DNA from 3 places in the Caballeronia sp. LZ003 genome. Region 1 is predicted to be linked to each of the others. Evidence: predicted binding sites of a transcription regulator. Region 1 holds the regulator's gene; each other region holds the start of a gene.
The links. Region 1 encodes LexA, which represses DNA repair genes until DNA is damaged. Its sites were predicted from a motif close to ACTGTATNNNNATACAGT; they were not measured.
Positions count from the first base shown of each region.

Region 2: recA (recombinase RecA) is a predicted target of LexA. The motif match lies at 1,514-1,531, and genes of this name have one in related genera.
Region 3: dinB (DNA polymerase IV) is a predicted target of LexA. The motif match lies at 1,806-1,823, and genes of this name have one in related genera.

Region 1 covers NZ_JARUXJ010000001.1:1,395,078-1,398,320, reverse strand. The annotation lists gene cysT (sulfate ABC transporter permease subunit CysT) at 1-34, opposite strand, end outside; gene QCE79_RS06105 (sulfate ABC transporter substrate-binding protein) at 174-1,208, opposite strand; gene lexA (transcriptional repressor LexA) at 1,478-2,155, shown strand; gene QCE79_RS06095 (hypothetical protein) at 2,323-2,649, shown strand; gene QCE79_RS06090 (DUF2939 domain-containing protein) at 2,808-3,243, shown strand, end outside.
Region 2 covers NZ_JARUXJ010000001.1:466,265-469,507, reverse strand. The annotation lists gene recA (recombinase RecA) at 356-1,423, opposite strand; gene QCE79_RS02200 (response regulator transcription factor) at 1,682-2,422, shown strand; gene QCE79_RS02195 (sensor histidine kinase N-terminal domain-containing protein) at 2,429-3,243, shown strand, end outside.
Region 3 covers NZ_JARUXJ010000004.1:187,206-190,448, reverse strand. The annotation lists gene QCE79_RS25020 (TauD/TfdA family dioxygenase) at 1-386, opposite strand, end outside; gene dinB (DNA polymerase IV) at 541-1,707, opposite strand; gene QCE79_RS25010 (ATP-binding protein) at 1,882-3,057, opposite strand; gene QCE79_RS25005 (hypothetical protein) at 3,199-3,243, opposite strand, start outside.

The DNA of each region.
Region 1 (3,243 bases):
ACGCACTCGGCTTTCGGAAAGTGAACGTTGTCATCTTTGCTTCATCCTTGATCGTCCTGCCTTCGGCGCCCGGGGGATAAGCGCACTGTTTTTTAGTCTCGTCATGCGCGGCCGTCTTTGCGGCCGCTTTCATTGCGACTCGAGCGCCTCGCGGCGCCCGGTCTCTTGCCTGCTTACTGCGGCTGATAGATAGAATCGAACACGCCGCCGTCCGCGAAGTGCGTCTTCTGCGCTTTGGTCCAGCCACCGAAGGTGTCGTCGATGGTGTAGAGCTTGAGCTTGGGGAACTGCTTGATCAGCTCGGCGGGCACCTTGTCCGAACGCGGACGATAGAAATTGCGCGCCGCGATCTGCTGGCCTTCGTCGCTATACAGATACTTCAGATACGCTTCGGCCAGCTTGCGCGTGCCGTGCTTGTCGACGACCTTGTCCACCACCGCCACCGGCGGCTCGGCCAGAATGCTCACCGAAGGAACCACGATCTGGAACTTCTCCGGACCGAATTCCTTGAGCGACAGGAACGCCTCGTTTTCCCATGCGATCAGCACGTCGCCCTGACCGCGCTGCACGAAGCTGGTGGTCGCGCCGCGTGCGCCGGAATCGAGAACGCCTGCGTTCTTGTAGAGCTTGGTCACGAACTCCTTCGCGGTCTCTTCGTTGCCGCCGGGCTTGTGTTGCGCATACGCCCACGCCGCCAGATAGTTCCAGCGCGCGCCGCCCGAGGTCTTCGGGTTCGGCGTGACGATCGACACACCCGGCTTGGTGAGATCGTCCCAGTCCTTGATGCCCTTCGGGTTGCCCTTGCGCACTAGAAACACAATGGTCGACGTGTACGGCGATGCATTGTCCGGCAGACGCTTTTGCCAGTCCGTCCCGACGATGCCCTTGGAGGCGAGCGCGTCGATGTCGTAAGCAAGCGCAAGCGTCACGACGTCTGCCTGAAGCCCGTCTAGAACCGCGCGCGCCTGGCCGCCGGAACCGCCATGAGATTGCTTGAAGGTGACCGTTTCGCCGGTGTCCGCCTTCCACTTCTTCGCAAAGGCCTGGTTGAAGTCCTGATACAACTCGCGCGTCGGATCGTACGAGACGTTCAGAAACGACGTGTCCGCGTGCGCGGTGGCCGAGATTCCGAAACTCGCCGCCGTGATCGCCAGCGCGGCAAAGAGTTGTTTCGCGCCGCCCTTCAATCCAGCCCTGATGCTATGCATTCCCCGTTCTCCGTCTTATCGAATTGACGGAATCAGTCTAAAGGCGAGCTTATATGATTAGAAATAATTGTTTCTCACTTTTTTAGATGCAAAAGTGCTAAAGCGAGAGTTTTCGCAGTCCGAGGGAGAAATAGCGACTGTTTGAGCGCGCTGCAGCCTTGTCAGTAAAGGATCTGGCGACGAACTTCAAGTAAAGCTTGAAAAGCGCGAAATACTGTATAAAAATACAGTCATCTGTCCATCCATACAGTGCGCCGAGGCTCCAGCAAGTGACCAAACCCTCAAAACTTACCGCGCGACAGCAGCAAGTGTTCGAGCTCATTCAGCGAGCCATCGACCGCACGGGCTTTCCGCCCACGCGTGCCGAAATTGCTGCCGAGCTTGGCTTCAGCTCCGCGAACTCCGCCGAGGAACATCTGCGGGCACTGGCGCGCAAGGGCGTGATCGAACTCGCGGCGGGTTCGTCGCGTGGCATCCGCCTGTTGGGAGGCTCCGCGCGCATCGACCGTTCGGACGATCTTCCGCATCAGTTCACCTTGCCGCATCAGAGCATCATGCAGTTGTCGCTTCCGCTGGTCGGGCGCGTTGCGGCGGGCAGTCCCATCCTTGCGCAGGAGCATATCTCGCAACACTATGCATGCGACCCTGCGTTCTTTTCGGGCAAGCCCGACTATTTGCTGAAGGTGCGCGGCTTGTCCATGCGCGACGCGGGCATTCTCGACGGCGACCTGCTTGCCGTACAGAAGCGCAATGAAGCGAAAGACGGGCAGATCGTGGTCGCGCGTATTGGCGACGATGTCACGGTGAAACGCTGGAAGCGCCGGCCAGATGGCGTGGAATTGGTCGCCGAGAATCCCGACTACGAAAACATCTTCGTGCGCTCCGGCAGCGGCGACTTCGCGCTGGAAGGAATCGCGGTCGGGCTCATCCGCTCCGGCGAGTTCTAACGCACGACTCGAGCGCGCGGCGCGTCAACATCGCCGCCCGCTTCGCCTCCTCGCCCTCGCGCGACGCGGCACGTTTCAAAAATTACAAGCATGACGGCCGCCGCTCGCGGCGTGCCGCGGTGCGTCCTATCGTCTGTCGTCTGTCGTCCGCCGTCTGGAGAGTCATCATGGAACGTTTCGCCCGTTTGCTGCCCTTTCGTCAGTTTGGCCGTCTGCGTCATTTGCGCTCGCTGATCTCATGCGCCGTGGCGCGACCTGAAGCGGCGCCCGATCTCTTCGACGAGATGCCCGCGTTGCCGTCGCGTCAACCCGCCTTCGCCCGTGTGTCGCTCAATAGCGCGGTGCATGCGGAATCGGAACAGCGCGCGCCGGTGCGGGTGTATCGCAGTGAGTCGCGGGTAATCATGGTCGGCAATATCGGCGAGGTGTCGCGCATGATCGACCGGTGTATCGACGAGGAACTCGCCGGCGTTAGCAGCGGCATTCTGGCCTGAGGGCGGTCGAGCGTTTGCCGAGTGAATTTGAGTTATGTGCAATGCAGGCAGTCCGCAATCTATCGGCTGCAAGGAATGAAGCTCGGGATAGATCCGGCGTGAACATGGTCAATCGTTCTTTCATGTCACCCATGTCACGCCGGGGGTCGTTCCTTCGCATGTCCCGCACTACGCGTTATCTCGTCGTCACGCTCGTCATTCTCGTCATCGTTGCAGGGTTAGGCCTTGTCTATGCGTCGCCCTATATCGCACTGAACCGCGTCAAGCACGCGGCCGATGCGCGCGATGCACAGACCGTCAACGAATACGTCGACTTCCCCGCACTGCGTGAAAGTCTCAAAGAGCAAGTCGGAGCACTGCTGACGCGGCGCGTCGATATCCAGAAGAGCGGCAATCCGCTCGCGATCATCGGTGCAATGATCGGCGCGGCGCTCGTAGGGCCGCTGGTGGATTGCTACGCTACGCCCGAAGGCGTCGCCGCGATTTTGAATGGCATTCCGCCGCGGGGAGATCCAGGCGAGCATCCACCCGCTGTCGTGCCACCGGTTCGAGACGGTCAGGCGGCGGCGAGTTCACCGCCTTCCGAAGCGGCAT
Region 2 (3,243 bases), 930 kb from region 1:
GCAACGCGCGGGCTTGCTCCAGACGCGCCCGGCGATCTTCGGACGACGATGTCTGACTTTCCCGGACAGCAGCAGCATCAACATCGGCCGCACTTGCGTCCAACTCAGCAGCATCACGCGCATTCACCGGCAACTCTCGCCGCCAGCCACCACGCAACGCCTTCGTCGAATCGCGCGACCGGGTGTCACGCGACTGAGGATCACTCGCGCCGTTCGGATCATCAGAACCAGCAGACCGCCCGAACCTTCCGTCCGTTCTGCCAGCCTTCGATCCGAACCGGCGCTTCAACATCGTCAGTGACCAAGTGAGTATCTAAAGGACGAGACGACGACTACGTGACGATTAAGCGACAACTCACTCGTCCGCCACCGTGGCGCCCGGCGCCACGGCGTCAGCCATTGCCGCCACGCCGAGCGATTCGCGGATCTTGTTCTCGATCTCGCGGGCGATGTCCGGGTTCTCGCGCAGGAATTCGCGCGCGTTGTCCTTGCCCTGACCAATACGCTCGCCGTTATAGCTGTACCAGGCGCCCGCCTTGTCGACCAACTTGGCCTGCACGCCCAGGTCGATGATCTCGCCCTGACGCGAAATGCCTTCGCCATAAAGGATGTCGAAAATGGCTTCGCGGAACGGCGGCGAGACCTTGTTCTTCACGACCTTCACGCGCGTCTCGTTGCCGATGACTTCGTCGTTCTTCTTGATGGAACCAATACGGCGAATGTCCAGGCGCACCGACGAATAGAACTTCAGCGCGTTGCCGCCCGTGGTGGTTTCCGGGTTGCCGAACATCACGCCGATCTTCATGCGGATCTGGTTGATGAAGATGACGAGGCAGTTCGTACGCTTGATGGTGCCGGTCAGCTTGCGCAGCGCTTGCGACATCAGGCGCGCTTGCAAACCAGGCAGCGAGTCGCCCATTTCGCCTTCGATTTCCGCCTTCGGCACGAGCGCCGCGACGGAGTCGATGACGATCATGTCGATGGAGCCGGAGCGCACCAGCGCATCCGCGATTTCCAGTGCCTGCTCGCCCGTGTCCGGCTGCGAGATCAGCAGTTCCTGCGCATTCACGCCGAGCTTCTGCGCGTATTGCACGTCGAGCGCGTGTTCCGCGTCGATAAACGCCGCCGTGCCGCCGACCTTTTGCATCTCGGCGATCACCTGCAGCGTGAGTGTGGTCTTGCCCGACGACTCAGGACCGTAGATTTCCACGACACGGCCGCGCGGCAAGCCGCCGACGCCGAGCGCGATATCCAGACCGAGCGACCCTGTCGAGACCACCTGAATGTCTTCCACCACCTCGCCTGCGCCGAGCCGCATGATCGACCCTTTGCCGAATTGCTTTTCGATCTGCGCGAGCGCGGCGGCCAATGCCTTGCCCTTCTCCGCAGTCATGCCAGCCGGGCCTTTCTTGCTTTCTTCCATGAATCGTCCTTTGCTATGATGAACGGCGTCTGAGGCGGGTGCCGGCAAGCTCGAAACGAACTCGAGCCCGTCTGTAGCACTCCCGCAGACACTGTATAAAAAAACAGTAGTTTTTGCAAGCCCGATCGCGCGACGCAGTCTTTTTTCCACGCCGCGCGCACCGCGCAAAAACCGCAAAACACCTGGAGACCGCCGCGCCGGGCGAAATGCGGTGTCGGCAATGACTGCGCTTTGCCGCGCACGAAGGCGCACAACACGATGCGAATCCTCATTGCCGAAGACGACAGCATACTCGCGGACGTTCTCATTCGATCACTCCGCCAATCGGGATACGCCGTCGACCATGTGAAGCATGGCGTCGAGGCAGATACCGCCCTTTCGCTGCAAACTTTCGACCTCCTGATTCTCGATCTCGGCCTGCCGCTCATGCCCGGTCTGGAGGTGCTGCGCCGCCTGCGAGCACGCAATTCGCAGATGCCGGTTTTGATCCTGACGGCGGCCGACAGTGTCGACGAACGCGTGAAGGGACTCGACCTCGGCGCCGATGACTATATGGCCAAACCCTTCGCGCTCAACGAGCTCGAAGCGCGCGTTCGAGCGTTGACGCGACGCGGCGCGGGTGGCGGTCCGACTGTCGTGAAGCATGGTTCGCTGGCGTTCGACCAGGTCGGACGCGTCGCGCATATCGGCGAGCAAGTCGTAGACCTGTCCGCGCGCGAACTCGGCGTGCTCGAAGTGCTGCTCCAGCGCATCGGGCGGCTCGTGTCGAAGGAACAGCTCGTGAATCATCTGTGCGAGTGGGGTGAAGAAGTAAGCAACAACGCAATCGAGGTGTACGTGCACCGCTTGCGCAAAAAAATCGAAGCGAGCGGCGCGCGCATCATCACGGTGCGCGGGCTCGGCTACACACTGGAAAAAGCCGTCGCCATCGTCGACAACGGCGCCGTTGCCCAACCCGCGGCGAGCGATTCCCTGCCCGCCAGCCCTCAATACAAGTAGCCGCGCATGGCGTCGCCCGTTTCCACCGAACCAAGCGAAGCCGGGCACGGACACGACCACGCCGCCACCGAAAGCGACACCGACGCCAAGCGCGACGCGCGCTACGCCAACCCGTTCGCGCCTCCCGACGAACTCGAACCCGACAACGAAACGCATCCGCGCTCGCTCTTCGGCGAGATTCTCGACTGGATGCTTGCGCCGCTTCTGCTGCTCTGGCCGATGAGCATCGCGGTGACGTATCTGGTCGCGAAGTCGATTGCGAACGGTCCGTTCGACCGCGCGCTCGAAGCCGACGTCTACATGCTCGCGCGCCAGATCCAGCCGGTGAACGGCGTCGCCGAACTGCGTCTACCCGATGTCACGCGCGATTTCCTGCGCGCCGACAACGTCGACAGCGTGTTCTTTCAAGTGCTCGGCACGCGCGGCGAACTGGTCGGCGGCGACCGTGACATGCCCTTGCCGCATGACGACGATCGTCCGCAGCCGGGCATCGTCGAATTTCGCGACGACGCCCTGCGCGGCAACGACATTCGCGTCGCCTATACGACGGTCGATGTGCCCGGTCTCGCTCCGGGACGCGATCCAGCCGAGACGCAGCCGGTGCTCGTGCAGGTCGCCGAGACGCTGGACAAACGCAGCCAGCTCGCCAACGACATCATCAAAGGCGTGATCCTGCCGCAGTTCGTGATCCTGCCGCTCGCCATCGTGCTCGCGTGGTTCGGCCTCTCGCGCGGGCTCGCGCCGCTGCACGCGCTGCAGTCGAACATTCGCGCGCGGCGTCCGGACGACCTCTCGCCGCTCGAAGCGGCCCGCGCGCCGCC
Region 3 (3,243 bases), on a different contig from region 1:
ACTTTCGGCAACTCCTGCGCATGCAGCAGTGAGCCGAGACTCGGCGTTTCCTTGTACGAGAGGTCCGAGTGCCAGAAGTGCCCGGCATCGCCGAGACCGATCGGCTTGCCGTTTTCGAGCACGTTGGAAACGATCAGCACTTCCGGATGCCCGGCGAGCGCGAACTGCTTGAGCACGTGAATTTGCAGCGGCCCGAAGCGCTTGCTGAACGTGACCTGCTGTTCCGGCGTGATGCGCTGGTCGCGAAACACGAGCACGTGATGATCGAGATGCGCGCGATGAATGCGCGCGAAATCGGCTTGCGAGAGCGGCTTGCTCAGATCGAGCCCGATGACCTCGGCGCCGAGCGGCGCGTCGAAGGCGCGAATTTGAATGGATTCGTCGATGGATCGATCGGCGGCTTGGGTCGAACTTTCGAGGGTCGGTGCGAGGATCGTCACGATGTTCTTGAACGGCGCAAAGACAGCCAATCTACTTCGTCGCAGCCGTGCCGCCAACGAACGATCCGCGATTTGCTTATTCCCTTTGGCGCTTAACGCCTCAGTCGAACGGCAGTTCCACTTGAATCGGTTCGATGAAGCCGCCGTCCTCTCCGCGCACGCTCAACGCGCTCACGCGCACGCCGAGCAACCGCAGCCGTCGATCCAGCGTAATGCGCTTCACGCATTCGGTAGCGGCGCGGCGAATCTCGACAGGGTCGTCGGTGGAAACGGGAATGGTCAGATCACGCGTGAGCGTGCGGAAGTCGTCGAAACGCAGCTTGATGCCGACCGTGCGGCCTACGTAACCTTTGCGCTGTAGGTCGTCGGCGACTTTCTTGCACAGCCCCGTGAACGCCTCGGAGAGCTTCGCGCGGTCGTTCTTCGGATGCAGATCGCGCTCGAACGTGGTCTCACGGCTCATCGACTTCGGCTGCGAACTCACGACCACGGGCCGATCGTCCTGTCCCTGCGCGATACGCGCGAGCCATGCGGCGTAAGTGCCGCCAAAATGCGTCTGCAGAAATCCCAGGTCGGCGGCGGCAATGTCACCCACCGTCTCGATACCGAGCGCCGCCAGCCTTTCGCTCGCCTTGGGCCCGATGCCATTCACCTTGCGCGCCGCGAGCGGCCAGATGCGTGTGGGGAGATCGTCCATCGTCAGGATGGTCAGGCCGTCGGGCTTGTCGAGCTCCGAGCCGATCTTCGCCAGCAGCTTGTTCGGCGCGATGCAGATCGAGCACGTAAGCCCGGTGGCTTCGTGCACCGCGTCCTTCATGCGCCGGCCGATGCTCGCGGAATCGCCCGTCATGTCCGTCACGTCGATATAAATCTCGTCGATGCCGCGATTCTCTATCTGCGACGTGAACGCCGCGACGGCTGTCTTGAAGAGCCGCGAGTAATGGCGATACGACTCGAAATCCGTGGGCAGAAGAATGGCGTCGGGCGCGAGTTGCGCGGCCTTCATCATGCCCATGGCCGAGAACACGCCGAACTTGCGCGCTTCGTAAGTGGAGGTGGTGACGACACCGCGCCCCGCGTAATCACGCAGTTTTCTGAAGCGGCGTGTGCCATCGGCCAGCGTCTCGGGAATGGCATTGCGTCCGCCGCCGACCACCACCGGCTGACCGCGCAGTTCGGGATAGCGCAGCAATTCGACGGAGGCGAAGAACGCATCCATGTCCAGATGCGCGATACGGCGAGGCGTGGGCGTGGCGGGCGTGTCCATTGCCTAGAACGGACGCGTGCCGACAAGGCCGGAAGACGACGACGTGCGAAGGGCGTGGCTAAACATGCGCGGGCGCGAAGAACGCGGAAAATGCGCATACTGTACATTCATACAGTGATTCGCGCTAGTCTGCCTTATGTCCCTAGCGGCGCTCGGCGCAAATCCGCAGCCCGGTCAGCCAAGAATGCTTAAATTGCGAATCAGGTAGTCATTGAACATCGGCACGGTGAACGCGATATCACCATGGGACGGACTGTAGATCATGCCTTTGTTAATGATCTGCGCGCGGCGAGGACCGAGACTCTGCGGGGTTTCGCCGAGCGCGTCCGCAACGTCGGACGAACGATAAGGGCCACTGCCTAATTTCGCCATGGCAATGACGTATTCGCGTTCCTTGGGCGTCAGGCGATCGAAGCGAACTTTGAAGAACCCTTCGTCCAGACGCTTGAGCGTTGTCGACTCGGCGCGCCTTGCGTCGCGTACGGTAATCGTGTCGCCGACGGCGAGATTCCAGGACTGATGGCCCCACTCCTGCAGAAAGTAGGGATAGCCTCTCGTCTTGAGGAAAATCTCTTTCAGAGCAGCATCGTCGATACCGGCGCCTTCGTCGTTCACTGGTTGACGGATCGCTGCCTTGGCATCGTCCTCAGGCAGAGCACCGACCTCCGGGTAGTGAAACAGCCGCTCCGCATACGATTTGGCTTGTCCCGACAGGGCCGCGACCTGTGGCAAGCCGGCGCCGAAAAACAGCACGGGCAAGCGCGCCTGGTTGATCTTGTGCAATGACACGATGAGAGCGGCTAAGTCTTTTTCGCTTAGGTACTGGACTTCATCGATCAGGAGCGTCCAGGCTTTACCGGCAGCTTTAGCGGCCTCGCCGATACGCACGAACAGTTCTGGAAGATCATTCTCGAGGTCGCCGCTGTCCGCGACTCCTACTTCGGGATCCACCGCGATCGAGACATCGCCATATTCCAACTTGAATGCGGAGGCAAACGACCTCAACGCTCGCAGCGCGTCGTAAGTCTTCGCCTTGGCATTCGCGGCGACGGACAGTTTTCGAAGCACTTGATGCATGCGTGGCAGCAGTTGCTCACCCAACGATTTGTTCTCGGGCGCCTCGATCATGGAAGTGACGTGGCCACGCTGATTAGCGAGCGCTTCGACTGCGTTGAGCAGCACGGTCTTGCCTACGCCGCGTAAGCCCAGGAACATTTGCGAACGGCTGGGCTTACAGAGCACCGCGCGTTCAATGGCGATACGTGCGTCCTCGATGATTGCTTCGCGCCCAGCGAGTTCGGGCGGCTGGCTACCGGCACCGGGCGCAAATGGGTTCCGAACCGGATCCATGACTATGACTCTATAACAATATATAGCGTAGTATATCTCGACTACCTTATACTTTCCTATAATTCGCTAGATAGAGCACGTGGCGCTAGCGGCCTGCGGTTGGCGGCGCGACCGCCCTCACGACTCGCGTACGTTAATCGTCTACTCCGGAACCCGCTTCTCCGCCAACGCCCGGCGGCAATCCTC